Regions from separate parts of the Bradyrhizobium sp. CCGUVB23 genome, predicted to be linked through region 4. Evidence: predicted binding sites of a transcription regulator. Region 4 holds the regulator's gene; each other region holds the start of a gene.

Region 1 (7,019 bases), 3.5 Mb from region 4:
CTACTGGAAGGTCGCAACCCGCATCGATGTCGAGCGCATCGATGTGTCGCGCGATCCCCAGGTCGATGCGCGGCACCTGACCATGATCGAGCGCAATCGTTCGACCGTCGTGAGCGAGACGGTGGTCGAGAACCACGAGGCGGGCCTGCTCTATGTCGAGGGCCGGCTCGTGGAGCGGCTTGCGCCCGGCCGGCACGCCTTCTGGACCGTCGGCCGCAAGATCGAGGTGAAGCGCCTCGACCTGCGGCCCCAGGCGGTCGAGATCACCGCGCAGGAGATGCTGACCAAGGATCGCATCGCGCTGCGGGTGACGCTGACGGCGTTCCGCAGGATCGTCGATCCCGAGCGGACGGTTGCGACCGTGCCCGACGTGGATGCGTGGCTGTACCGCCTGGTGCAGTTCGCGATCCGCGAGGCGGTGGCGGGCCGAACGCTGGACGAGGTGCTGTCGGCGAAGGCGGCGCTGGATGCGGAGCTGCGCGACTATGTGCGCGCACGCGTCGCGGTATCCGGCGTCGAGGTCACCGAGCTCGGCGTCAAGGATGTGATCCTGCCCGGCGAAATCCGGGAGCTGGTGAACAAGGTGGTGGAGGCGGAGCGGGTCGCGAAGGCGAACCTGATCCGCCGGCAGGAAGAGACCGCGGCGACGCGTTCGCTTCTGAACACCGCCCGCCTGATGGAGGAGAACCCCCTGCTGCTGCGGCTCAAGGAGCTGGAGTCGCTGGAGCGGCTGGTCGAGAAGGTCGGCCGCATCGACCTCCATGCCGGTGACGGCGAGGGCCTCGATGCCCTGCTCACCCGGCTGGTGCGCCTGAAGGCGCCCGAGAGCGCGTGACGTCAGAAAGGCCGCCCACGGGCGGCCTTTCGTTTATCCGGTGAACGAAGTGCAGGGACACTGCGACCAAGGTGAGGCGAGTATTGCGTGCGCCGAGCCGCGCGACAGTCTCGACGCGTTCGAAGGTATCGCGGGCAGGATTATGACCACTCTTCAAGAATCCGTTCGTCCGAAGCCGCGATCCAGTGAATGGAAGGCGGTTCTGATCCTGATTCTGTTGATCCCGGTGCTGTGGTCGCCGCCGCTCGTGTTTCGCTTCTTCCTGTTCGAGCCGTTCAGCATCCCCTCCGGCTCGATGGCGCCGGCGCTGCTAACGGGCGATTACGTCCTCGCCAGCAAGTATGCCTATGGCTACGGCCGCTACTCCTTTCCCTATGCACTACCCTTGTTCTCGGGGCGCATCTCCGCATCCGATCCCGTGCGCGGCGACATCGTGGTGTTTTGCTCAGGGATGGATTCGAACGTCGACTACATCAAGCGCGTGGTGGGGCTGCCCGGCGACCGCATCCAGATGCAGGAGGGCGAGCTCGTCATCAACGACCGCCCGGTTGCGCGCGAGCGGTTGAAGGATTCCCCCAGCACCAACGTGTGCGGCCTCGATCGCGCAAGAGTGAAGCGCTGGCGCGAGACGCTGCCGAACGGCGTGAGCTACGAGACCTATGACTGCATCGACAACGGCCTCTACGACAACACGCTCGTCTTCACCGTGCCGGCCGGCCACGTCTTCGTGCTCGGCGACAACAGGGACAGCTCGACCGACAGCCGCGTGATGACCTCGATCGGCTACGTGCCGATGGACAATCTCGTCGGCCGCGTCAGCCGCATCTTCTGGTCGATGGACGAGGACGGCGACCCGCGCATGGAGCGGTTCTGGAAGGTGGTGAGGTGAGGGGGCTGCAGCTCTCTCAGCTGTCATTCCGGGGCGCGCGAAGCGCGAGCTATGATGCGCAATTGCGCATCTGAGAATCCATAACCCCAGGCGCTTGCAATGGCCTACTACGTCTACATCCTCGCGAGCAAGAAGCACGGCACGCTCAACATCGACGTGACCAACGACCTCGTACGCTGCGTTTGCGAGCACAAAACGAAAGCCGTTCCCGGCTTCACGACAAAGTACGGCGTCGACAAGCTCGTGCTGTTTGAGGTCTACGATGACGCAGCGATGCCATCGCGCGCGAGAAGGAGCTCAAGAAGTGGCGGCGCGATTGGAAGACGCGGCTGATCGAGGAGCAGAACCCGAACTGGGACGATCTCTATTCCGGGATAACCAACTGACGTTCGTGGTTATGGATTCTCAGATGCGCAATTGCGCATCATAGCTCGCGCTTCGCGCGCCCCGGAATGACGGGCGGAGAAAGTGCGCATAAAAACAAAAACCCCGGCATCGCTGCCGGGGTTTCGCATTTCTTGAGTTTGCCAGAACGGCTGGATCAGAAGTCCATGCCGCCCATGCCGCCGCCCGGGGGCATGGCGGGGCCGGCAGCGGCCTTCTTCGGCAGCTCGGCGACCATGGCCTCGGTGGTGATCAGCAGCGCCGCCACGGAGGAGGCGTTCTGGACTGCAGTTCGCACGACCTTGGTCGGGTCGATGATGCCCTTGGTGACGAGGTTGCCGTACTCGCCGGTCTGCGAGTCGAAGCCGTAGGCGTACTGATCCTTCTCGAGGATCTTGCCGACGATCACCGAACCGTCTTCGCCGGCGTTGATCGCGATCTGGCGAGCGGGCCAGGACAGCGCCTTGCGCACGATCTCGACGCCGGTCTTCTGGTCGTCGTTCTTGGTGCGGATGCCCTTGAGCTGCTCGGAAGCACGGAGCAGGGCGACGCCGCCGCCCGGGACAATGCCTTCCTCGACCGCGGCGCGGGTCGCGTGCATCGCGTCATCAACGCGATCCTTGCGCTCCTTGACCTCGACCTCGGTCGCGCCGCCGACGCGGATCACCGCGACGCCGCCCGCGAGCTTGGCGAGACGCTCCTGGAGCTTCTCACGGTCGTAGTCCGAGGTGGTCTCCTCGATCTGCGCCTTGATCTGGGCCACGCGCGCCTCGATGTCGGCCTTCTTGCCGGCGCCGTTGACGATCGTGGTGTTCTCCTTGTCGATCATCACCTTCTTGGCGCGACCGAGCATGTTGAGCGTGACGTTCTCGAGCTTGATGCCGAGATCTTCCGAGATCGCCTGGCCGCCGGTCAGGATCGCGATGTCCTGCAGCATGGCCTTGCGCCGATCGCCGAAGCCCGGAGCCTTCACGGCTGCGACCTTCAGGCCGCCGCGCAGACGGTTGACGACCAGGGTCGCGAGCGCCTCGCCTTCGACGTCCTCGGCGACGATGATCAGCGGCTTGCCGGTCTGCACCACGGCCTCGAGCAGCGGCAGCAGCTCGTTCAGCGAGGAGAGCTTCTTCTCGTTGATGAGGATGTAGGCGTCGTCCATTTCAACGCGCATCTTGTCGGCGTTGGTGACGAAGTAGGGCGAGATGTAGCCGCGGTCGAACTGCATGCCCTCGACGACGTCGAGCTCGGTCTCGAGCGACTTGGCTTCCTCGACGGTGATGACACCCTCGTTGCCGACCTTCTTCATGGCGTCGGAGAGGAACTTGCCGATCTCCTGGTCGCCATTGGCCGAGATGGTGCCGACCTGGGCGATCTCTTCGTTCGAGGTGACCTTCTTGGAGTTCTTCTGGAGGTCCGCGACGACGGCGTCGACGGCGAGGTCGATACCGCGCTTGAGGTCCATCGGGTTCATGCCGGCGGCAACCGCCTTGGCGCCTTCACGGACGATCGCAGCCGCGAGCACCGTCGCGGTGGTGGTGCCGTCGCCGGCCGCGTCAGCGGACTTGGAGGCGACTTCGCGCACCATCTGGGCGCCCATGTTCTCGAACTTGTCGTCGAGCTCGATCTCCTTGGCGACGGTGACGCCGTCCTTGGTGATGCGGGGAGCGCCGAACGACTTGTCGAGGACGACGTTGCGGCCCTTCGGACCGAGCGTGACCTTCACGGCGTTGGAGAGGATCTCGACGCCGCGCAGCATGCGGTCGCGGGCGTCGACGCCGAATTTCACTTCTTTGGCTGACATATTGGTTTCCCTGAGTTGTCTTGGTCTCATCTCACCCTTGGCGAGGCGCCCGGCAGGCGCTCCTCAGGGGTGAGCGGTGCGAGCGGTTGAATTAGGCGGCCTTCTTCTTCGAAGCGGGAGCTTCGAGCACGCCCATGATGTCGCTTTCCTTCATGATCAACAGGTCCTGGCCGTCGATCTTGACCTCGGTGCCCGACCATTTGCCGAACAGCACGCGGTCGCCGACCTGGACGTCGATCGGGATCAGCTTGCCGCTCTCGTCGCGGCCGCCGGGGCCAACGGCGATCACTTCGCCCTGCGAGGGCTTTTCCTTGGCCGTATCGGGAATGATGATGCCGCCAGCGGTCTTCTCTTCTGCGTCGATGCGCTTGACCACGACGCGGTCGTGAAGCGGACGGAATTTCATGCAGTCCTCCTAAGCATTTGCACGAGATGGAGATTTTTGGGTTGTTAGCAGTCGATGCCCGCGAGTGCTACGCAGGCAAAATGGAGATAGGACAGGTTTTTTACGGGAGCAAGGGCTTCTAGCAGAAAAATCAGCACTCAGAAGGCCTGTCTGCCAAAAACATTTACCATCGTTAACCGGGCCTCGCCGGCTATTAGCAGGCGCCGCGATCTGCTGCTAAAGCATTGAATTTCAACAACTTGTTAAACTTTTGGGCTTGAGATGGGGTGGCAGTGTGCGTCACATTTCTCTCATGTGAGCGCATCGTTTCCGGGTGGCTCTTTAGGGCAGTCCGAGTAAGCCACCCCTTGAATATGCGCTCCTGAAAAGGAGGCTGGCATGGGCTTGCGGGTTGGGGGCGTTTCCGACGACCTCCGGAAACAGTTGCTGGGTTACGGGCTGACGACGGCGCAAATTCTTTATCGGATGCCGGATCATCCTTCGCTGCTCCAGACCTACATCTGGCAGAACTACGATCTGTTTCCGAAATTTCCGGCGCTGACGGATTTCCTCGCCTTCTGGGAGGAGAAGCTCGACGGCCCCCTCTATTCGGTGACGGTGGCGCATTCCAAGCTGATCAAGCCGGCCGAACTGCGCGCGGTCGACGGCGTGTTCAGGCTGCATTGACGGCTTGGACGGATCTGTAGGGTGGGCAAAGCGAAGCGTGCCCACCTCTTTGGTCGCCACGGCGCAGAAGTGGTGGGCACGTCGCTTGCGCTTCTTTGCCCACCCTACGGTTTTGAGAATTCGTGCTAGCCTTTGCCTCCAGAACAAGAATGGGAGGAGGCCATGGCCAAGCGGAAGGTGACCTCGCGCAGCGCGGCGCAATCGGCGGTGAAGAAGAAGTGGCACGGCAACAAGGTCGCTACGCGATCTTCAGCCCGCAAGGCGGTGAAGGCAAAAGCTCGCACCACACCTGCGAAAACACGCGCCCGGCCCAAGCAACGCATCGCCGTCAGCCATCACCGTGAGGAGGATTTCAAAGCCGACGGCCTGCGCACCTACGCGCATTATCGCGATCTCGGCATTGCCGCGGCAACGCACGGTCTCGCGCAGGCCCACGTCATCCGCCTGCTGCCGCCCTGCAATCCGGCCGAGGTGTCAAAGCTCCACTATCACGACGTCGAATTCCAGATGGTCTACGTGCTCAAGGGCTGGGTGAAGACCTACATGGACGGCCAGGGCGAAACGCTGATGAAAGCCGGCAGTGCCTGGACGCAGCCGCCGAAGATCAAGCACATGATCCTCGACTATTCCGACGACGTGGAATTGCTGGAGATCATCCTGCCGGCCGAGTTCAAGACGGTGGAGATCACGGCGTAAGCGCGCCAGGAATTCCGCCGTCATTGCGAGCGAAGCGAAGCAATCCAGAAATGTATCCGCGGATGCACTCTGGATTGCTTCGTCGCTTCGCTCCTCGCAATGACGGGCGGAGAGAGCCTAATTCAGCACCCCCACGATCGCGCCCATCAGGCACGTCGTCAGTGTGCCCGACACGATTGACTTCAGCCCAAGCGCGTTGATCTCATCACGGCGCTCCGGAGCCATGACGCCGAGGCCGCCGATCATGATGCCGAGGCTCGCGAAATTGGCGAAGCCGCACATCGCATAGAGCATGATCAGGCGCGAGCGCGCATCGAGCGCGTCGGGGGCGAGTTTTGACAGATCGACATAGGCGATCAGCTCGTTGAGCACCGTCTTGGTGCCCATCAGGCTGCCGGCGGTGACGGCCTGGTCCCATGGCAGCCCCATCAGCCAGCACACCGGCGCCATCACGAGCCCCAGCACCCGCTGCAGCGAGATCGCGGTGCCGCCGACATTGGGCAACAGGCCGAGCACCGCATTGGCAAGATAGACCAGCGCCACCAGCACGATCAGCATGGCGACGATGTTGAGCAGCAGCTCGAGCCCCGCGGAGGTGCCCTTGACGATCGCATCCATCGTACCGGAGGCGTGCATGTCAGGGTCTTCGAGCGAGCCGCCGGTGAGCCGGTCACCGGTCTCCGGCACCATGATCAGGCTGATCAGGATTGCGCCCGGCGCGCCGAGCACGGAGGCGATGACGAAATGCGCGGCCGCATCCGGGATCAGCGGCGCAAGCAGCGTCGCATAGAGCACCAGCACGGTGCCGGCGATGCCGGCCATGCCGCCGGTCATCACCAGGAACAATTCGCTGCGCGTCATCTGCGCCAGATACGGACGCACGAACAGCGGCGCTTCCACCATGCCGAGGAAGATGTTCGCCGCGGTCGACAGCCCGACTGCGCCGCCGACCCCCAGCGTGCGCTCGAGCAGCCACGCCATGCCGCGCACGATCGGGGGCAGCACGCGCCAATAGAACAACAGCGTCGTCAGCACGCTCATGACGAGCACGATCGGCAGCGCCTGGAAGGCGAGGATGAAGTCGGCGCCGGGTGCCTTGAGGTCGAAGGGCAGGGGGCCGCCGCCGACATAGCCGAACACGAACGACGTGCCGGCGCGCGAGGCCGCCGAGATCGCCCCGACCGCGTCGTTGATGGCGCCGAAAGCATGCGCGACGAATGGCAGCTTGAGCAGGACGATCGCGGTGAGGAAGGTCACGACGAGGCCGATTCCCGCCTGGCGCAGCGATACCGCGCGACGGTTCTCCGCCAGCGCGAAGGCGATCAACAGCAATGCGAAAACGCCG
Region 2 (7,019 bases), 2.0 Mb from region 4:
GGATTTCATTGCTTCACCAACACGCTCGATCAACCAGACCATCCTATCCCCAAGGAGGGGTTGGCAGCTGGCCACAAAAAGTCGTTCGCACGTGGAGAGCTGGAGGCCATCTATACAGAAGCCGGCTGGGAGATCTTACGGTCCGATCATTACATTAAATGGGACTCGCATCCTGGCATCCCAATTCATTCGCACTGCATCGAGAAAGTTGTGGTTCGTAGGCCCATCGGATCTGAAGATCTCCCGCGAATGATAGCTGAGCCCATCAAGGCAGCCGGGATGATTCCTGCCGAACAGTTTGATGGGTTGAAACTGGGCACACCGCGCGATGCCATAATTGAAATGTTCGGCTCGCCGTTAGCCAGCCTTGGCGTGGCGACTAACCGCAAGACAGTCGGGGGCAACAATCAAGGGGCCATAGCCGACGGCTACTTGCGCGAGGATATGATCTATGGCGATCACGGTCTTCAGTTCGTTAACGGAACGCTCACAGGCAAATATCGATATTTCACGCCCCCGAAGCGCTTGAGCATTCGAGAAGCGTAAGCTTCAACAAAAGTCCTCATTAGGGTCTTGGCCGCAGAGCCACGTCGTTCGTCTGCTCTTACTGTTTCCTGGCGGGAGTTTCCGACGTGCCATCATGGGCGAAGCCCATGCACAAGAATATCTAGGCCGCGACTGAAATATCCTCCAGGGCCTTCGCGGCGAAGTGCTGGGGTAGGGCAGACCTCGCATCTTGCAGTAGCGCCAGCCCTGCTTAGGCACGCTGCTTGCTTCGTTCAAGGAAGCATTGCCGAAACTCCCCGGCGATGTGGGGGCGGGCCGGCGCATCACATCGAGGCGTCGGGGCGTCGGCCGCTCCGCTTTGAAGCCCAGTAGTAGGAGGATATATGAAAGCCCACGTTCGGGCAGCGGCGGCTGCGGTTGCGTTGGCCCACACGTTGGGGCGCGCAATCGTGCGCGTGCACGAATACGAAGCTTCCGTATCTTCCAGGATCAGCGTGTCTGTACGAGAGGGAATAGTCAGTGGTTATGACTACGGCAGGCATTGCTACGTAACCGGTGCCTTACCGAACCTGTACCACCATGGTGAACGGTCGCATTTGATGCTCAAACCGAAGAGCTCCGGTGTCTACGGCGGCTTCGATCACGATACGTCATCCTACTTCTCCGTGAAAGTCACAGGCGGTGAAGCCTGCGTCTACGACTACAATGAAGACCTGTACTTCGCATACAGCGTCTGACCATACATCCAGAGCGGGCGCTCGCCCTCGCTCGACGCTGCGATTGCGGTGTCGTTCCACCGATTTGACAGAAATCCAACTCACCTTGTCGCATCCGCAACATTGCCGGGAACATTTATTCGAACGCGGCTTCGCCGTCACCAGCAGGACGAACCAGTTTGCTTGAACAGTTGAACCCTCATCCGCGATTGGCGCGAGGTTTGCTAGGGATCCTAGCAATGCGAACCTCGCCCATGAAAGTCACTGCTAAGGCCCATGATCCGGGCGCGCCAAGGCTCTTCGCATTGGTGCTCGGCACGAACGAAATCGCTTCCGCCATCGCCACGAAACTCACCGAAGCGACGTTCGCCGTGGTGATGAGACACGATGCCTTTCCACCGGTGATCCGCCGCCGCATGGCATTTCATGACTCGCTGTTCGGCGAGCTATGCGAAGTTGAGGGCGTCGTGAGCAAACGGGCCGATACGCTAGCGGAAATCACGTGGATTCACGCCGACCCGAACAGCGTGGCAGTGACCGAAATGCACTTCTCGGACATTATTGCCTTGCGTTCGCTATCCGTGATCGTCGATGCACGCATGCAGAAGCGTCGAACACCTCGCGACCTCCGCGGCTTCGCACCGGTAACAGTCGGCATCGGACCCGGATTCGAGGTGGGCGTCAACTGCGACACCGCCATCGAGACCCATCCAATCCAGACCGCTACAATTGTCTCCCGAGGTGTCATCAAGCTGGCCGACGGCCGAGCCGGCGAGCTCGGCGGCGCGGGACGCGAGCGCTTCGTGTATTCGCACCGCGATGGCATCTGGCGCTCAGGTGTCGATATTGGCACGCCAGTATCCAAGCGCCTGCTGGTGGGCTGTCTTGGCGGCAAGCCGGTCCAGGCGCCCGTTGGAGGAGTGCTCCGCGGCGTTGCTCGGGACGGCGCGCGCGTGCCGGAAGGCGTAAAATTGCTGGAGGTCGATCCGCGCGGACGCCAGTCCTGTTGGACCGGTATGGATGAGCGAGGGCGAGCCATTGGATGCAACGCCGTCGCGGCGATCGAGAAAGTCATCTCGCCGCGACCGGGTGATCGTCTACATCTTCGTCGATAGTTAAAGAGAAAGATTGCCGCCGGCGCGCTCTTTGGTCTGAACTGCTCGGGTGTAGACCCCGGACACCTCCATGCAGCGGTGCGTTAGCAACCAATCGTTCCACGCATTCGCAAATCCATCGGGATACGGAAGCTTCTCATCGCCGCTGCTCAGAACACTGAATTGCCGATTGCAATGCTGACAATCTTCTTCGCTATCATCTCCCTTCTTTACGCGACTGTTGGGCAGGCAGGTGGTACCGCGTTTCTTGCCCTCATGGCCTTTGCATCGTTTCCATCAACTCAGATGCGACCGACGGCGTTGTTGCTCAACATCGTTGCCGCCACGTATTCGACATGGCTGTTCAATCGCGGTGGTTTTATTGATTGGAAGAGGTTGAAGCTTTTTCTAACCGCCTCGGTGCCAACTGCGCTGATTGGAGGATTCACAATCCTATCTCCCCATCTCTATGATGCTATCACCGGTGTGGTCCTGCTCTTCGCGGCTGCGATCTTGTTCATCGGGCGAACCAGGAGAGCGATCCCTGCTGGTGACACGCCGTCGTGGGGCGCAATTACGACAGGAGCCGGCATCGGCCTCGTCTCGGGGCTTACTGGCGTCGGGGGCGGCGTTTTCCTCGCGCCTGTCCTTATCGCCATGCGTTGGGCTTCACCCAAAGAGATAGCAGCTTTGTCTGCCCCTTTCATATGGGTGAACTCCGCAGTTGGCTTGGTCGGCGCGATTTACGCTGGACAGTTGCCTTCACCGCAGACATGGCTATACGCACTGGGGGCCGTCACAGGGGCGATGATAGGGACCACAATCGGTCTTCGTTGGCTGTCGGAAACGACAACGCGCTACGTAATTGCTGTTGTACTTATAGCCGCGGGGATCCTGCTTATGGTCCTTGCAACGAGATAACACCATGAGGGCGGGGTCTTGGATCTATCCCAGTCGCTGCTCATCAAGGAATGTCTGCTCCTGATGCGGGAGAAGAATTTAGGAACTTGGCGGCCTGCGTTCCGTCGGTCGCTCTCCACTCGCAGGGCAGACCTGCGCGACCGTAATTTCGCGCCAAAGCAGGCGATGACGCTTGTCGCTGATGCCTGAGTGAACAAATGTGGCTTCATCGGTGACGCCCTGACCACGAACAACATCGTCCATGAGGCGCATACCTGCTCGATCATGGTCGAGATGATTGCCTGGGGCTCGTCAGCATCGAGCAGAACGCCGGCATTTTGGGACGGTACGTTTTTCGCACTTGCAAACCGTCCCTGATCTCCGATCCTTCCGACAGTTTCCCTGGTCACCTTGGCGACATCGTCGAGCACCGGAGCGCCTCAATATTGAAATGCGTACCAAACATTACCGCGCAGTTCGCAAATCATGCGGTGCCACTCGAAGCAATCAGCAACAAAACCTACTTAGAAGTCGGCCGCCGTTCGTTCGCCGAAATGCCCTGGAAGATAAAAAATTACAAGATGCAGCCAGGTGCTCTCGAGAACGCCGCTGTCATCGTAGGCGCCAGCACGATGTTCGCGAGAAACGCCTGACGCCGGAATCACTCGGAGGCTATCATCTGAAGACTGACCGTGATTTCCATCGAGACAGCCCCGTTATTCCTTGGTGCGGCGACGAAGAACATCTACACCCAGGTCGGGATATTGACAGGTAGTCGGGCTGATTTTCCAAGCATGGTATCCCGATGGTCGAGTTCGCCAATGAGCTTCCAGCTCTAGGAGAGACTCGATCGCCGCTCGGCCATCGAGATGGTGGCGCACGTCCGGTTCCGTCCAATCTTGATGACCAGGGCGGCGATGATCACGGCCCCTTACCGTTAGCGACTGGCAGATCGGGCGACGAAGTATCCAACTTTTTTTCTACTAACTCTTGCTCCCAAGGAAAACCGTCCTATTTCAACCTCGCCTGTGCTGGCACTCGCGGGCCTCGATTGCTAGCAATTGGTAAATCGTCAACTCATACAAACACTTAGGAGCGCTGCATGAATTTCCGTCCGCTTCACGACCGCGTCGTGGTCAAGCGCATTGATGCAGAAGAGAAGACTGCTGGTGGCATCATCATTCCAGACACAGCTAAGGAAAAGCCCTCGCAGGGCGAAATCATCGCCGTTGGTCCGGGCGGCCGCGATGAGAGCGGCAAGCTGATCCCCATCGACGTCCAGGTCGGCGACCGCGTGCTGTTCGGCAAGTGGTCGGGCACCGAGGTCAAGATCGACGGCAAGGAGCTGTTGATCATGAAGGAAAGCGACATTTTGGGCGTGCTCACCCACGTGTTTTCCAACACTAAGGCCGCCTAATCCAACCGCTCGCACCGCTCACCCCTGAGGAGCGCCTGCCGGGCGCCTCGCCAAGGGTGAGATGAGACCAAGACAACTCAGGGAAACCAATATGTCAGCCAAAGAAGTGAAATTCGGCGTCGACGCCCGCGACCGCATGCTGCGCGGTGTCGACATCCTCGCCAACGCCGTGAAGGTCACACTCGGTCCGAAGGGCCGCAACGTTGTCCTAGACAAGTCCTTCGGCGCTCCCCGCATCACCAAGGACGGCGTCACCGTCGCCAAGGAGATCGAGCTTGACGACAAGTTCGAGAACATGGGCGCCCAGATGGTGCGCGAAGTCGCCTCCAAGTCCGCCGACGCGGCCGGCGACGGCACCACCACCGCGACCGTGCTCGCGGCTGCGATCGTCCGTGAAGGCGGCAAGGCGGTTGCCGCCGGCATGAACCCGATGGACCTCAAGCGTGGTATCGACCTCGCCGTCGACGCCGTCGTTGCGGACCTCGAGAAGAACACCAAGAAGGTCACCTCGAACGAGGAGATTGCCCAGGTCGGCACCATCTCGGCCAATGGCGACCAGGAGATCGGCAAGTTCCTCTCCGACGCCATGAAGAAGGTCGGCAACGAGGGTGTCATCACCGTCGAGGAAGCCAAGTCGCTCGAGACCGAGCTCGACGTCGTCGAGGGCATGCAGTTCGACCGCGGCTACATCTCGCCCTACTTCGTCACCAACGCCGACAAGATGCGCGTTGAAATGGACGACGCCTACATCCTCATCAACGAGAAGAAGCTCTCCTCGCTGAACGAGCTGCTGCCGCTGCTCGAGGCCGTGGTGCAGACCGGCAAGCCGCTGATCATCGTCGCCGAGGACGTCGAAGGCGAGGCGCTCGCGACCCTGGTCGTCAACCGTCTGCGCGGCGGCCTGAAGGTCGCAGCCGTGAAGGCTCCGGGCTTCGGCGATCGGCGCAAGGCCATGCTGCAGGACATCGCGATCCTGACCGGCGGCCAGGCGATCTCGGAAGATCTCGGCATCAAGCTCGAGAACGTCACGCTCAACATGCTCGGTCGCGCCAAGAAGGTGATGATCGACAAGGAGAACACCACGATCGTCAACGGCGCCGGCAAGAAGGCCGACATCGAGGCGCGCGTGGCCCAGATCAAGGCGCAGATCGAGGAGACCACCTCGGACTACGACCGTGAGAAGCTCCAGGAGCGTCTTGCCAAGCTCGCGGGCGGCGTCGCGGTGATCCGCGTCGGCGGCGCGACCGAGGTCGAGGTGAGGGAGCGCAAGGATCGCGTTGATGACGCGATGCATGCGACCCGCGCTGCGGTCGAGGAAGGCATTGTCCCGGGCGGCGGCGTCGCCCTGCTCCGTGCCACCGAAGCGCTCAAGAACCTGCGCACCAAGAACGACGACCAGAAGACCGGCGTCGAGATCGTGCGCAAGGCGCTGTCCTGGCCGGCTCGCCAGATCGCGATCAACGCCGGTGAAGACGGCTCGGTGATCGTCGGCAAGATCCTCGAGAAGGATCAGTACGCCTACGGCTTCGACTCGCAGACCGGCGAGTACGGCAACCTCGTCACCAAGGGCATCATCGACCCGACCAAGGTCGTGCGAACTGCAGTCCAGAACGCCTCCTCCGTGGCGGCGCTGCTGATCACCACCGAGGCCATGGTCGCCGAGCTGCCGAAGAAGGCCGCTGCAGGCCCCGCCATGCCTCCTGGCGGCGGGATGGGCGGCATGGGGGGCATGGACTTCTGATCCAGCCGCCTCACGCCGATTCACGAAATGCGAAAACCCCGGCAGCAATTGCCGGGGTTTTCTAATTGGGGCGCACTCGCATGCGTCGCTTTGGCCTGATAGGCGCTTTGTTGATCGGCAGCCCCTGGTTTGGAGCTGGAAACCCCAATATCTAGATCCAGGCTGGCCGCGCGCGGTCACAGCGATAGCCTCCCCGCGGGGCACACCTGGCACAAACGCTGGGAAGGAATCGTGACAGAGCCGGCCAACCCTGCTGACACTCACTGATGCGGTGATCCGCAACGCCACGCTGACGCTCAGCAAGGCGCAACATCATCTCCACGGCGTCAAGCTGCCCGACTTCGCTCTGCGCATGCGCGCCACCGGACTTGGGTTTACCTCTTCACCAAGCCGGGGGTGAGGGGGACCCAGCGCAATGCGGCTCACCAGACGTCGCCGGCAAACCTGGGAGGAGAATGACCTGTCGCTATGGTCTTAGGCCAAGACGGCGAAGTCTATAGTCGAGTTTTGGTCTGCTAATCTTCAAAAGGCGCGCGGCGGCCGACACATTGCCGTCCGTCTGGGCCAGTGCCGAGCGATAGGCCGCGACCTCCATCTCTGCAAACGACTTGCCTGGCGATGATCCGCCTCTGCTGACCGAGGCG
Region 3 (7,019 bases), 1.9 Mb from region 4:
TGCTGGTGACGCTCCAGGCCTATGTCTGGCCGTTCACGGAGCTTGTGTTGAAGTAGCGCCGCGAATCTGGTGGCAAGGAAAATCCCCGCGGGAGCGATCCCGCGGGGATTTTGCGCGTGCGGCGAACCTTCTCAACGTCGTCTCCGTCTTATAGAAGGTGCGGCGGTTCAAGGACGGTCGAGAGGTCTCATGGTTTCGGTCAAGCAGATGGTGTGCGCGGCTGCCGCGGTGGTGCTGATGGCGGGCGCGGCCCATGCCGAGGAAGGCTTTCCCTTCGGGACCGAGATGACGCTCGAGGCCCTGCCGCAGCCTGGTTCGAAGCGCATTCCCAACATCGAGATCGGCGACAATGGCGAGGTGGTGCTGGAACTCTGGTGCAAGGGCGGCAAGGGCCAGTTCTCGGTCGCCGGCAACACCGTGATCTTCGTTCCCGGCCAGATCCAGGATCGTTCCTGCCCGCCAGCCAAAGCCCAGGCCGATGACGACCTCGTCGCGGCGCTCGCCAGTGTCGAGACCTGGAAGCGCCAGGGCGACTTTCTCACGCTGATCGGCCCGAAGCCGCTGCGTTTCAGGACGAACGGGAATTAAACCAACTCGCTGTCGTGCCCCGGCTCGACCGGGGCACCCAGTACGCCGCGGCCCATCGACTCAATCACGACCGCCTCGGCGTACTGAATCGCCCGGTCAAGCCGGGCGATGACCAAGCGTTGGCGTGCGGACTATTTCCACACCGACTTGTCGGCGTCCCAGCGCTGGCCCTTCAGCTCCTTCGCCAGCGCCTCGATCGCGCCGTTGTCGTCGGTCTGATCGCCCTCTTCGTCCGCGCTCGCTTCATCCGACAGATTGAGCTTGGCTCCGGTGCTCTCGTCGGCCGTGGTGATGGCGGGGCTGCCGACCCAGAGCAGGAGGCGGTCGCTGCTGCCGGGCTTGTCGGTCGAGACGAGGCCAGCGACTTCGATCGTGTCGGTGAGCTCGAGCGCCGGGAAATCCTGGTTCGGCCGCTTCAAGAGGACCTTGAGCTTGCCGGTGACGGGGTTGAAGCTTTGCGAGACGGTTTTTGCCGCCAGCGTGCGCGCCAGCACGTTTGCGACGGTGCCGGCGAGCCGGTCCCGGCTGATCTTGTCGCCGTCGCGCCAGTCGGCGGCGGAGAAGCGGATGGTGCGGTCCATCTCCATCATGCCGGCAGTCCAGCCTGCCGCGGTAACGCCCGGCATCGCCTTGAACTTGGCGAGCAGTGCGCTCGCCCGCTCCGGGTCGACCGACATGTTGATGGTCTGCTCGCCGGCGCGCAGCGCGTCGCAGCCGACGGACAGGCTTGCCAGCGTCACCTCGACATCCTGGCCCTTCAGGCTCTTCAGGAAGTCGGTCGCCGCCTCTAACTTGACCTTGACCGCGATCGCCTCCGGCGAGACCTCGGTGAAATCCTTCGGCTGTGGCGTGATGCCGTCGTCCGAGGTCTGGTTGTCCAGAAACTCCTTCTCGCTGAGGTCGGAATTGTCGGGGGAGGCGACCTCGGTCACGTTGCCGCCGATCGAGATCTGGCCGCGGAATTCGAAGGTGTCGTTGGTCTGCTTGCGCGTCAGCTTGACGGTGACCGGCGCCTTGTCGCCGAGGCTCTGGGTCGTGCCCGACAGGAGCTGGCCGGCGACCGTGAGGTTGACGACGAAGCGGTCCTTGCGGTCGGAATTTTTCGCGGCCGGGTAGCAGACGTCCAGCACGGCCGAGGTGACCGTCTTGCCCTGGCGGGTCTCCTTCAGGATGACGTCGGCATTGCCATCCATCAGCCCGTCGATCGAGGTGAAATAGCGCGTCTCGGTTCCGCCGGGCGCCGTGGCCTTTGGCGACAGCTTCATCTGGGCGGACGCGACGTCAGGCGAAACTGCAAGCAGTGCCGCCAAAAAACCAATCGAGCAGAACGAAAGCGCGCGCATCGATGAAACCCTCAGAGATGGAGCATGATCCGGAAAAGTGTGAAGCGGTTTTCCGAAAAGATCATGCTCAAACAATAGCCTAAAGCGCGATGACGATTCATCCCGATCAGCGCTTTAGAATCGGCGCCACCGTAGTGGGTTTTGGCCGGCGGTTGAATCGGAAAGCGCCGGATATGGTCGGCAAAAAAGAAGGCCGCCCGGAGGCGGCCTTCGCGTCATTTTTTGGCTGGTTGCGACGGGCTCAGAAGCCCATGCCGCCGCCGCCGGCCGGCATCGCCGGCGCTGCTTCCTTCTTCGGCAGCTCGGCGACCATCGCTTCGGTGGTCACCAGCAGGCCGGCCACGGAGGAGGCGTCCTGCAGCGCGGTGCGGACCACCTTGGCGGGGTCGATGATGCCCTTCTCGACCAGGTCGACATACTGCTCGGTCTGAGCGTCGAAGCCGAAGGTCTCGGACTTGTTCTCCAGGATCTTGCCGACGACGACCGAGCCTTCGAGGCCGGCGTTCTCGGAGATCTGGCGGACCGGAGCTTCCAGCGCCTTCAGCACGATGTTGATGCCGGCCTGCACGTCGGCATTGGCGTTGGTGAGACGGCCGACCGCCTTCTTGGCGCGGAGCAGCGCGACGCCGCCGCCCGGGACGATGCCTTCCTGCACGGCTGCGCGGGTGGCGTTGAGCGCGTCCTCGACGCGGTCCTTCTTCTCCTTGACCTCGATCTCGGTCGCGCCGCCGACGCGGATCACCGCGACGCCGCCGGCGAGCTTGGCCAGACGCTCCTGCAGCTTCTCACGATCGTAGTCCGAGGTGGTCTCCTCGATCTGGGCCTTGATCTGGCCGACGCGGGCCTCGATGTCCGGCTTCTTGCCGGCGCCGTTGACGATCGTGGTGTTCTCCTTGTCGATCACGACCTTCTTGGCGCGACCGAGCATCTTCACCGTGACGTTCTCGAGCTTGATGCCGAGCTCTTCGGAGATCAGCTGGCCGCCGGTGAGGATCGCGAGATCCTCGAGCATGGCCTTGCGGCGATCACCGAAGCCCGGCGCCTTGACGGCCGCGACCTTGAGGCCGCCGCGCAGGCGGTTGACGACCAGGGTGGCCAGCGCCTCGCCCTCGACGTCCTCGGCGACGATCACGAGCGGCTTGCCGGACTGCACCACGGCTTCCAGCACCGGCAGCATGGCCTGCAGGCCCGAGAGCTTCTTCTCGTGCAGGAGGATGTAGGCGTCCTCGAGCTCGGCGGTCATCTTCTCGGCGTTGGTCACGAAGTAGGGCGACAGATAGCCGCGGTCGAACTTCATGCCCTCGACGATGTCGACTTCGGTGTCGAGCGACTTGTTCTCCTCGACGGTGATGACACCCTCGTTGCCGACCTTCTGCATCGCCTGCGCGATCATCTTGCCGATGGCGGCATCGCCGTTGGCCGAGATGGTGCCGACCTGGGCGACCTCGGACGAGGCGGCGACCGGCTTGGCGCGCTTCTCGATGTTCTTGATGACAGCCGCAACCGCGGTGTCGATACCGCGCTTGAGGTCCATCGGGTTCATGCCGGCGGCAACCGCCTTGGCGCCTTCGCGCACGATGGCCTGGGCCAGCACGGTCGCGGTCGTGGTGCCGTCGCCGGCGAGGTCGTTGGTCTTGGAGGCGACCTCACGGACCATCTGGGCGCCCATGTTCTCGAACTTGTCCTCGAGCTCGATCTCCTTGGCGACGGTGACGCCGTCCTTGGTGATGCGGGGCGCGCCGAAGCTCTTCTCGATGACGACGTTGCGGCCCTTCGGGCCGAGCGTCACCTTGACGGCGTTGGCGAGAATGTCGACGCCGCGCAGCATGCGTTCGCGCGCGTCTCCGGAAAACTTGACGTCTTTGGCGGCCATTTTTTGCTCCTGGAAACCTAAACTGGATGGGAGCCGCACGTTCCCGTCGTCATTGCCGGATGGAGGCCCGGCAATCCATCGTCTTGCGAGGAAGGATGGATGCCCGGGTCATCTGACGCGAAGACGCGCTTCGCGCTTCTGCCCGGGCATGACAATGGTGCGTGCGGCGGGGTTGGGGGCGGTCGGCCTTAGGCCAGGACGCCCATGATGTCCGACTCCTTCATGATCAGGAGATCTTCATTGTCGATCTTGACCTCGGTGCCCGACCACTTGCCGAACAGCACGCGGTCGCCGACCTTGAGGTCGATCGGGATCAGCTTGCCCGCCTCGTCGCGGCCGCCGGGGCCGACGGCGACGATCTCGCCCTGGGACGGCTTCTCCTTGGCGGTGTCGGGAATGATGATGCCGCCCTTGGTCTTTTCCTCGGCATCGATACGTTTGACCACGACACGGTCATGCAGCGGACGAAATTTGGACTTAGCCATGACGTTTCCCTTTGGAAGCTCGCTTCGGAAGCAGCGGAAGTAGGTGAGGGGCCTGCGCCCCCGTCCGACCTCTGGATCGAATGCCAGGATCGAACGGCGCGCTTTAGCAATCGGGCTTCCCGAGTGCTAATAGTGCGCCCGGAAATATGGCTTGGCCGCGATCCTGTCAAGCAAAGGTGGTTAAGCCATTGGTGAGACGGATATAGGATGTTGACGATCGAAACGAATTGGGGACGCTGGCGTAATCTACGACGTCATTGCCCCGACAGCGGTTTTGCGCTTGGCTGCAGGAGGGGGCTGCCAGGCTCGTGTTTGGGGGGCGCTTTGCTCGGGGGAATGCCATGATCAGTTCAGCTCACGCGCGGACGGTTGCCAAGCTGGGCGCCGCCGCAGCCTTGGCGCTGCTGCTGGGTGCATGTGGCGGCGGTATGAGCCTGCCGTCGTTCTCGTCGTCCTCGCCGGCGCCGGAGGCCGAGCCGGGCACCGGGCCGGAGATGCCGGCCTCGATCCGCGCCGACGAGATCGTCGGCCGCTGGGGCCTTGCCTCGTTCCAGAACCCGGCTGACCGCGCCCGCACCGAGGCTGCGGCCCGCGCCCAGTGCAAGAATCCCTATGTGATCGGCGCCGGCTCGAGCGGCGGCGTGATCATGCATCTGGCCGACCAGGCGACGCCGCAGGAGCTGCGGCTGAAGGGTTCACCGAGCGGCAAGAACTATATCGGACCGGCCGGCCCGACCCCCAGCGAGCAGGACCGCGAGATCGTCTCCTTCGACGGCCGCGTCATGGTCACCCGCTTCATCGACAAGGACGCCGCCACCCGCTACGGCAACATGGTCTACGTCCGCTGCGCGCCGAGGGCGTAAGCGAGACCTAGCCACTCGTCATTGCGAGGGGCAAAGCGACGAAGCAATCCAGACTGCCGCCGCGGAAGCCGCTCTGGATTGCTTCGCTTCGCTCCCAATGACGGCCAAACAAAAACGCCGGCTTCCCGCCGGCGTTTTGTTTCTCTTCGTGTTCCGTCCGTTCAGTCGAACAGGGCGTCGATGTCGTCCTGCGAGGCGTGGCCGACGTCGCCGGCGAGCTTCGGGCCGTTGAGGAGCTTGGCGTCCTCGTCGCGGGTGTCGATGATCGGCTGCGCGTGGGCCTTGATCGCGTCGACGCCACCCCAGATCTCCATCATCGCATTGATGTGCTGCTCGATGAACTTCATCGTGCCCATCACCTTGTTGATGCGCTGACCGGTCAGGTCCTGGAAGTTGCAGGCCTCGAAGATCGAGATGACGCGTTCCTGGATGTCGTCGGCGAGCCGCTTCTGCTGGTCGACCGAATCCACCTTGGAGAGCGCGCTCGCGGCCTGGTCGATCGACTCGGCCGCTTCGAGGATCTGCTGGGTCGCCTGCTCGGTGCCGCCGACCACCGCGCCGAGCTCGCCATTGACCTTGGCCATTTCGCCGCCGTCGAAGCTCTTGCCGTGCAGCGTCGCGATCTCGCGCTTGGTGCGATCGATGGCGTCATGAATGAGGTCGAGCTCGACCTTCAGTTTCTCGCACTGCTCGATTTGGGCGCGGTAGGTCTCCAGCATCGCGCGCGTGTCGGCGACTTCCTGCGCGACGACGGCCTCGGTCGAGGGCGGCGCGGCGTTCGCGGCCTGGCTGTTGCGCGCCATTTGCGCGCGGATCGCGCGCAGCTCGGCCATGATCTCGCTGTGCATCGGAGCGGTCTCGTCAATCATCTCGGAAATAGGCATCTCGCCGACGATAGCTTCCTCGGCGCGAAAACGTTTGCGATGAACAGCCATATTGAAACTCCCCCCACCTCACTCACGCGGCCTTTGTAGACAGAAGGGATTTAACACGACGTTCACGGCGGGAACTGCTTTGCGATTGCGGGCAATTCGCGTGCTCACCGTCGATTAACCATGCGTGTCAGCCGTTCACCGAAAATAAACGCTAGCGGACAAAAGGCGCAGGCGTTCGCGACGTGGTGAATCAAGACGCCGTTTCCGTTTACCAAACCAAACGGCTTTTGATTTTAAGTGGGCCGCATCGCGAAGGGCAGGTCTGCGCCCGCCGCGATGAACGCACCAGACGAAACAGTACAGAGTACGTCGATGTTCAAGAAAATGTCTGTCGCGCTGCTCGGCAGCGCCTGCTCCTTTATCGCCGGCGCCGATCGCGCCGCCGCCTTCGACAACACCGTGCCATCCGATCCGCCCGCCGTACTCTATACGCCCCGGGTGCCGCCGCAGCCGGTGCGCGTCGCCTCCAATGCCAACATGGGCGGCGGCTTCATCGAATTCCTGTTCGGCGGCGAGGAGCGCGGCCAGCGCTATTATCCGCAGCAGCAGCCGACGTATCAGCAGCAGCCGGCCTATTACGACCAGCGCCGTTTGCCGCCGATGGGCGAGCCGCAGATGCAGGGCGCAGTGCCGCAGCAGGAGGCCGTCGATCCGCGCTCGCGACCCTTTGATCCGAGGTTCGAGAAGCAGTTCGTCGCGTACGAGGGCAAGGAGGGCGCCGGCACGATCGTCGTCGATACGCCCAACAAGTTCCTCTATCTGGTCGAGGGCAACGGCAGGGCACTGCGCTACGGCATCGGCGTCGGCCGTCCCGGCTTCACCTGGTCGGGCGTGAAGGCGATCACGGCCAAGCGCGAATGGCCGGACTGGACGCCGCCGGCGGAAATGATCGCACGCCGTCCCGACCTGCCGCGGCACATGGAAGGCGGCCC
Region 4 (7,019 bases):
GCGTCGTTGAGGACAGCTCGATCTTGGCCTTTTCAGCGGCTTCCTTCAGGCGCTGCAAAGCGAGCTTGTCGTTGCGCAGGTTGATGCCCTGCTCCTTCTGGAACTCGTCGGCGAGATAGCCAACGAGGCGCATGTCGAAATCCTCGCCGCCGAGGAAGGTGTCGCCGTTGGTCGACTTCACCTCGAACACGCCGTCGCCGATCTCGAGAATCGAAATATCGAACGTGCCGCCGCCGAGGTCGTACACGGCGATCGTGCCGGCCTTGGTCTTGTCGAGGCCATAGGCAAGCGCAGCCGCGGTCGGCTCGTTGATGATGCGCAGCACTTCGAGGCCCGCGATCTTGCCGGCGTCTTTGGTCGCCTGGCGCTGCGCGTCGTTGAAGTAGGCGGGAACGGTGATGACGGCCTGCTCGACCTTCTGGCCGAGATGGGCTTCCGCGGTCTCCTTCATCTTCTGCAAGATGAACGCCGAGACCTGCGAGGGCGAGTAGGTCTGGCCGTCGGCCTCGACCCAGGCGTCGCCGTTGGAAGCCTTCACGATCTTGTACGGAACGAGCTTCTTGTCCTTCTCGACCATCGGGTCGTCGTAGCGGCGGCCGATGAGGCGCTTCACTGCGAAGAAGGTGCGCTCGGGATTGGTGACGGCCTGGCGCTTGGCAGGCTGGCCGACGAGGCGCTCACCGTCGTCCGTGACGGCGACGATCGAAGGCGTCGTGCGCATGCCCTCGGAATTCTCGATGACTTTGGCGTTCTTGCCATCCATTACGGCGACGCACGAGTTCGTGGTGCCGAGGTCGATCCCAATGACCTTTCCCATGGTCCTGATATCCTTCTTTATTGCGGCAGGTTGGTTGGGCCCAGAAGGCACCCGATCCAAAACCCCCTAAGATCAAACATCCGCGATATTGCGATGGTTGAGGCTCATATAGGAGGGGGGGAGGGGCCCGCAAGGACCGAACGCAAGTTTCAGCCGCGAAAACATTGGGTTTTGGAAGATCATACCGGCCTCAAAGACCCCTCGCGGTGAGGGTTTATTAACGGGTTCAATCCTCAGGGCCAGCCTCAGCGCCCGGCCATGTCCGATCGTGCCCCACCCTGTTACGGCGCAGCCAAACCCGTTAATAGTCCGGGCGACAAAACCGGGCGGCCGGACAGCACCGCCAGGGCCGCGCCCCGCGCGACAAAGGGGCCCGATGCCCCACCATCGAACGGCCTCAATGTGGACCAAGTAGACTAGCCATGAAATTGATACGCCCCCTCGCCGCGCTTGCCCTTCTCATTGTTTCCGCCGTTCCGGCCCTCGCGGCCGATGCCGTTTTCGCGCCGGGTGCGCGCGTCGGCATGGTGCCTTTGATCGGCCTCTCCCCGGCCAAGACCTTTCCGGGCTTCGAGAGCGACGACGGAGGCGTGAAGGTGCTGGTCACCGAGTTGCCGCCCGACGCCTATGGCGAGGTCGCCAACGCCTTCAAGGCCAATCCCGGCGGTGCCGGCGGCATCAAGCCGGACAAGCTCGATACGCCGGCGGGCCTTGCCTATTACACCGTCGAGACCGGCAAGGCCGGCACGGCAACTGTGAAGCGCTATTCGATGATCGTGCCAGGCACCGGCTTCTCCGGCTATGTCGCCGTGCAGATCCCCGAGAACGCCACCAAGATCTACTCGGACGACGCGGTTCGGCAGATGTTCGCCACCGCGGTGACGCGCAAGGAGGTGCCGGTCGACGAGCAGCTCGCGCAGATGCCGTTCAGGATCACCGATCTCGCCGACTTCAAGAACGTCCGCACGCTGTCGCCGGGCGCCAGCATCGTGTTGGCCGACGGCGACGAGACCACGGGCTTCGAGCCCAAGCCGTACATGATCATCGGCCTGATCGGCGCAACGCCGCAGCAGCCGGACGACCGCGCCCGTTTCGCGCAGGAAGCGGCGATGCAGATCCCCGGCATGCGCGAGTCCAGGATCACCATGTCCGAGCAGATCCGCGTCAACGGCCAGCCGGCAATGGAAACCCGCCTCGACGGCGTCAGCGGCAAGGACAAGACAGCGGTCACGGTGGTGCAGTGGATCCGCTTCGGCGGCGGCACGTCACTGCGCATCATCGCCAGCGCCCCGCGCGACCAGTGGTCGGAAGCCTTCACCCGCTTCCGCGCGGTACGCGACGGCATCCAGCCCAAAGGCTAAGTGAATTCACGCGCGAGATGGCGCTCCCTCCCCCGCGGGAGAGGCGAACCGAGTACGAGGCCGAGGCCCAAGCGCTAGCCAAACCCGGCCGCATTTTCGGGCTTTTGTTTGTACACAAATGGAACTAGCCTCTGCTTCCGTTGGGTTCATCCTGGAGGGAGGACGTACGATGCTGGATCGGCGCAGAGTACTCGCGGGCGTTTCGACTGTTGCTCTCGCGAGCCTCGTTTCAAGCAAGCTCTGGGCAGCGACGGCGATCAAGCCCGACGATGCCTCCGCGCTGCTCGTGATCGACGTGCAAAACTGCTTCCTTCCCGGCGGCAGCCTTGCCGTGAAGGAAGGCGAGCAGGTGGTGCCGGTGATCAACAAGATCGCAAAATCGTTCGCCAACATCGTGATGACGCAGGACTGGCACACGCCGGGGCACGTGTCGTTCGCCTCCGTTCATTCCGGCAAGAAGCCGTTCGAGACCATCGACCTGCCCTACGGCAAGCAGGTGCTGTGGCCCGACCATTGCGTGCAGGGCACTGACGGCGCCGCGCTCTCGAAGGACCTGTCGATCCCGCAGGCCGAGCTCATCATCCGCAAGGGCTTTCACAAGGACGTCGACAGCTACTCGGCTTTCCTCGAGGCCGACGGCAAGACATCGACGGGGCTTGCCGCCTACCTGAAGTCGCGCAAGATCAAGCGCGTCTTCGTCGCGGGCCTCGCGACCGATTTTTGCGTCGCCTGGACCGCGCTCGACGCGCGCAAGGCCGGCTTCGAAGTCTATGTGGTGGAGGACGCCTGCCGTGGCATCGACACCCAGGGCTCGCTGGCCAAGGCCTGGGCCGACATGGCCAAGGCGGGCGTGAAGCGGATCCAGTCTGCGGATATCGCGGCGACGGCGTAAGCTATGCGCGATGCTAAACCCTCATCCTGAGGAGACCGCGAAGCGGTCGTCTCGAAGGATGAAGGCCGAGCTGCCGCAGCGGGGGCCTTCATGGTTCGAGAGGGCGCTAGCGCGCCTCCTCACCATGAGGGTCGGGGTCTGTGGGAACGCGGGAAGCGCGGCTCACGCCGCGCCGTTCGACTCGTTGTTGTTAGCGGCGGCAGCGGCTTTCGCACCGCCCTTGGCGACGCCGACGAGGGCCGGGCGCAGCACGCGCTCGCCGATGGTGTAGCCGGCCTGGACCACCTGAACCACGGTGCCCGACGGCACCGACGGATCGGGCACCTCGAACATCGCCTGCTGGAAATTCGGATCGAACTTCTGGCCCGAGGGGTCGAACTTCTTCACGCCGTGCTTTTCCAGCGCGTTGAGCAGCGAGCGCTCGGTGAGCTCCACGCCCTCGATCAGCGCGGTCAGGCCGGGATCGGCATTGGCACGCGCCTCGGCCGGCACCGCATCGAGCGCACGCTGGAGGTTGTCGGCGATATCGAGCACGTCGCGCGCAAAGCCGGTGATGCCGTAGAGCCTGGCGTCGGCGACCTCCTTGGTGGTGCGCTTGCGCAGGTTTTCCATCTCGGCCAGCGTCCGCAGCATGCGGTCGCGCGCCTCAGCCGCTTCCTTCTGCAGGATCTCGACCGAACCGGGCTCCGGGTCGTCGGGCATGATGTAGGGCTTCGACACAACGGGCTCGCCGGTCGGCGCGGTCGTGTCTTCGGGTTGCCGGTCTGGATTGGTCATCGGCTGCCTTCTCGAACTCGTCTCAAGGGATTTTTCTCGCCGGGATATCGTGCTTCGCAGCGCGAAAATCAAGCGCCCGTGATCAGGCGAAAACGGGCGTCAGCCACCCAGAAGGCGGCTGACGATGCGGGCGGCATAGTCCACGGTCGGGATCACACGGGCATAATTCAGCCGCGTCGGCCCGATCACGCCCAAAACGCCGACGATATGACCGGCGGCATCCCGATACGGCGAGATGATCGTCGAGGAGCCTGACAGCGAGAACAGCTTGTTCTCCGAGCCGATGAAGATGCGCACGCCCTCGGCGGTCTCGGCGCGCCCGAGCAGGTCGATCACGCCGCGCTTGGTCTCGAGATCGTCGAACAGCAGCCGCACCCGCTCGAGATCCTCCAGCGCATGCAGGTCTTCAAGCAGATTGGCGTGGCCGCGCACGATGAGCTGGCGGTCCTCGTTCTCCCCGCCCGACCAGCTCGCGATGCCCGCCGCGATCACCTTCTGGGTGAGCTGGTCGAGCTCGGCGCGGGCCTGCCCGAGTGCGGTTTCCAGCTCGAGCCGCGCCTCGGCGAGGGTACGGCCGCGGATACGGGCATTGAGGAAGTTGGAAGCCTCCGTCAGCGCCGAGGAGGGAACCCCGGGCGGCAGCGTCAGCACGCGGTTTTCGACCTGGCCATCCTCGCCGACCAGGATCACCAGCGCCCGCTCGGGTTCCAGACGGACGAACTCGATATGCTTCAGCCGCGCATTGGACTTCGGCGTCAAGACCACGGCCGCGGCGCGGGTGAGGCCCGACAGCCGCGTCAACGCCTCCTCCAGCGCCGCCTCGACTGATTGGGCATGGCCGACGGTGGTGAGCTGGCTCTGGATCGATTGCCGCTCGGCCTCGTTGAGCTCGCCGACCTGCATCAGGGCATCGACGAAGAAGCGCAGGCCGAGTTCCGTCGGCAGCCGGCCGGCGGAGGTATGCGGGGCATAGATCAGGCCGAGCTGTTCCAGGTCGGCCATGACGTTGCGCACCGAGGCCGGCGACAGCGGCAGCGCGATCAGGCGCGAAATATTGCGCGAGCCGACCGGCTCGCCCGTCGCCAGATAACTCTCGACGATTTGACGAAAGATGTCGCGGGAACGCTCGTTGAGCTGGGCGAGGCCCGCGCGCGGCGCGATCAGATGAATCGGATCGTGATGGGCCACAGACGGTAACTCCTCTCAGATGCACATAATTTGTCCATCCGGAAGGCCCCTGACAAGCGCGTCTTTGGCCAGGGTGGGGACGGCGTTTCGCCGCCCCCGGGGGGAAAAGGCCTTGCCGGGCCCCCTTCCCCCTCCTACAAGCACCGCGAACAGCCTTTTCCCTGCGAGTTTTGGAGGATTTCCCATGCGGCCAAGCCGCCGTGCGCCCGACGAATTGCGCCCCGTGACGCTGGAGCGCGGCGTGGTCAAATATGCGGAAGGCTCGTGCCTCGTGAAATTCGGCGACACCCATGTGCTGGTCACCGCCACGCTGGAAGACCGCCTGCCGCCGTGGCTGAAGGGCCAGGGCCGTGGCTGGGTCACCGCCGAATACGGCATGCTGCCGCGTGCGACCTCGGAACGTACCCGCCGCGAGGCCTCCGCCGGCAAGCAGAGCGGCCGTACCGTCGAGATCCAGCGCCTGATCGGCCGCTCGCTTCGCACCATCGTCGATCTCGAAGCGCTCGGCGAACGCCAGATCACGGTCGATTGCGATGTGCTCCAGGCCGACGGCGGCACGCGCACGGCCTCGATCACCGGTGCCTGGGTCGCGCTGGCCGACTGTGTCAACTGGATGAAGACGCGCAACATGGTCAAGGCCAACGTGCTGCGCGACAACGTCGCCGCGATCTCCTGCGGCATCTATAACGGCACCCCAGTGCTCGACCTCGATTATGCCGAGGACTCCGAAGCCGAGACCGACGCCAATTTCGTCATGACGGGCGATGGCCGCATCATCGAGGTGCAGGGAACGGCAGAACGCGAGCCGTTCACGGAAGGCGAGTTCCTGTCGTTGATGGCGCTGGCCCGCAAGGGTGTCGCGCGTCTCGTGGACTTGCAGAAAATGGCGGTGGCGTAGTCAATAGGCCATGCACCGGCGAATCACAGGCAAGCTGATCATCGCGACCCATAATCCCGGCAAGCTGGCCGAGATGCGGGAGCTGCTCGCGCCGCACGGCGTCGAGGCGGTCTCGGCCGGCGAGCTTGGCCTCGACGAGCCCGAAGAGACCGGCAACGACTTTCGCAGCAATGCCGCGATCAAGGCGATCGCCGCTGCCAAGGCAATGAAGCTTCCGGCCTTCGCCGATGATTCCGGCATCGTGGTGGACGCACTCGACGGCGCGCCGGGAATCTACAGCGCGCGCTGGGCGGGCCCCAAAAAGGATTTTGCCGCGGCGATGGCGCAGATCGAGCGCCTGCTAAGGGAGCGCGGCGCCACCACGCCGGACAAGCGCAGGGCGCATTTCGTTTCCGCACTCTGCGTCGCCTGGCCCGATGATCATCTCGACGAGGTCGAGGCGCGCGTCGACGGCACGCTGGTCTGGCCGCCGCGCGGCACCGCCGGCTTTGGCTACGACCCGATGTTTTTGCCCGACGGCCACGCGCGCACCTTTGGCGAGATGGAAAGCATCGAGAAGCACGGCCTGCCGCCATTGGGCCTTGGCCTCTCGCACCGCGCCCGCGCCTTCGTGAAACTTGCGGAGATCTGCCTTGAGCCGCGCTGACAGGGGCGCCTTCGGCGTCTACGTGCACTGGCCGTTCTGCCTGTCGAAATGTCCGTATTGCGACTTCAACAGCCATGTCCGCCACGCCGCGATCGACGAGGAACGCTTTGCCCGCGCCTTCGCCCGCGAGATCGAGACCACCGCCGAGCGCGCGCCCGGCCGTGACGTCACCTCGATCTTCCTCGGCGGCGGCACGCCGTCCCTGATGCAGCCGGCGACCGTCGGCGCCGTGTTAGACGCGATCGGCAAGCACTGGCGCGTCGCTGGCGATGTCGAAGTCACGCTGGAAGCCAACCCGACCAGCGTCGAGGCCACGCGCTTTGCCGGCTATCGCACAGCCGGCGTCAACCGCGTCTCGCTCGGCGTGCAGGCGCTCGATGATGTCTCGCTGAAGATGCTCGGACGCCTCCACAGCGCGCGCGAGGCTCTCGATGCGGTTG

What was found. The regulator HrcA, encoded in region 4, represses chaperone genes, less so after heat shock. The targets are predictions, from matches to a motif close to GTTAGCACTCNCNNNNNGNGAGTGCTAAC.
Region 1: a site for HrcA is predicted at 4,356-4,384, ahead of groES (co-chaperone GroES). Genes of this name have one in related genera too.
Region 2: a site for HrcA is predicted at 4,248-4,276, ahead of groES (co-chaperone GroES). Genes of this name have one in related genera too.
Region 3: a site for HrcA is predicted at 4,392-4,420, ahead of groES (co-chaperone GroES). Genes of this name have one in related genera too.

What each region holds. Positions count from the first base shown of each region.
Region 1 is NZ_JANADQ010000001.1:7,432,336-7,439,354, forward strand. It holds gene NLN62_RS34480 (slipin family protein) at 1-835, shown strand, start outside; gene lepB (signal peptidase I) at 978-1,724, shown strand; partial or broken gene NLN62_RS34490 (GIY-YIG nuclease family protein) at 1,824-2,110, shown strand; gene groL (chaperonin GroEL) at 2,266-3,906, opposite strand; gene groES (co-chaperone GroES) at 3,998-4,312, opposite strand; gene NLN62_RS34505 (usg protein) at 4,691-4,978, shown strand; gene NLN62_RS34510 (cupin domain-containing protein) at 5,141-5,674, shown strand; gene NLN62_RS34515 (NupC/NupG family nucleoside CNT transporter) at 5,792-7,019, opposite strand, start outside.
Region 2 is NZ_JANADQ010000001.1:1,908,421-1,915,439, reverse strand. It holds gene NLN62_RS08925 (methyltransferase domain-containing protein) at 1-546, shown strand, start outside; gene NLN62_RS08920 (hypothetical protein) at 891-1,244, shown strand; gene NLN62_RS08915 (xanthine dehydrogenase) at 1,478-2,338, shown strand; gene NLN62_RS08910 (sulfite exporter TauE/SafE family protein) at 2,513-3,238, shown strand; partial or broken gene NLN62_RS53360 (efflux RND transporter permease subunit) at 3,931-4,193, shown strand; gene groES (co-chaperone GroES) at 4,320-4,634, shown strand; gene groL (chaperonin GroEL) at 4,726-6,375, shown strand; gene NLN62_RS08895 (sigma-54-dependent Fis family transcriptional regulator) at 6,842-7,019, opposite strand, start outside.
Region 3 is NZ_JANADQ010000001.1:5,834,615-5,841,633, forward strand. It holds gene NLN62_RS26810 (L-lactate permease) at 1-56, shown strand, start outside; gene NLN62_RS26815 (META domain-containing protein) at 190-588, shown strand; gene NLN62_RS26820 (hypothetical protein) at 720-1,931, opposite strand; gene groL (chaperonin GroEL) at 2,173-3,804, opposite strand; gene groES (co-chaperone GroES) at 3,993-4,289, opposite strand; gene NLN62_RS26835 (hypothetical protein) at 4,631-5,152, shown strand; gene NLN62_RS26840 (protein phosphatase CheZ) at 5,314-6,087, opposite strand; gene NLN62_RS26845 (L,D-transpeptidase) at 6,400-7,019, shown strand, end outside.
Region 4 is NZ_JANADQ010000001.1:3,928,934-3,935,952, reverse strand. It holds gene dnaK (molecular chaperone DnaK) at 1-817, opposite strand, end outside; gene NLN62_RS17975 (hypothetical protein) at 1,240-2,178, shown strand; gene pncA (bifunctional nicotinamidase/pyrazinamidase) at 2,348-3,070, shown strand; gene grpE (nucleotide exchange factor GrpE) at 3,233-3,847, opposite strand; gene hrcA (heat-inducible transcriptional repressor HrcA) at 3,947-5,035, opposite strand; gene rph (ribonuclease PH) at 5,220-5,933, shown strand; gene rdgB (RdgB/HAM1 family non-canonical purine NTP pyrophosphatase) at 5,944-6,579, shown strand; gene hemW (radical SAM family heme chaperone HemW) at 6,566-7,019, shown strand, end outside.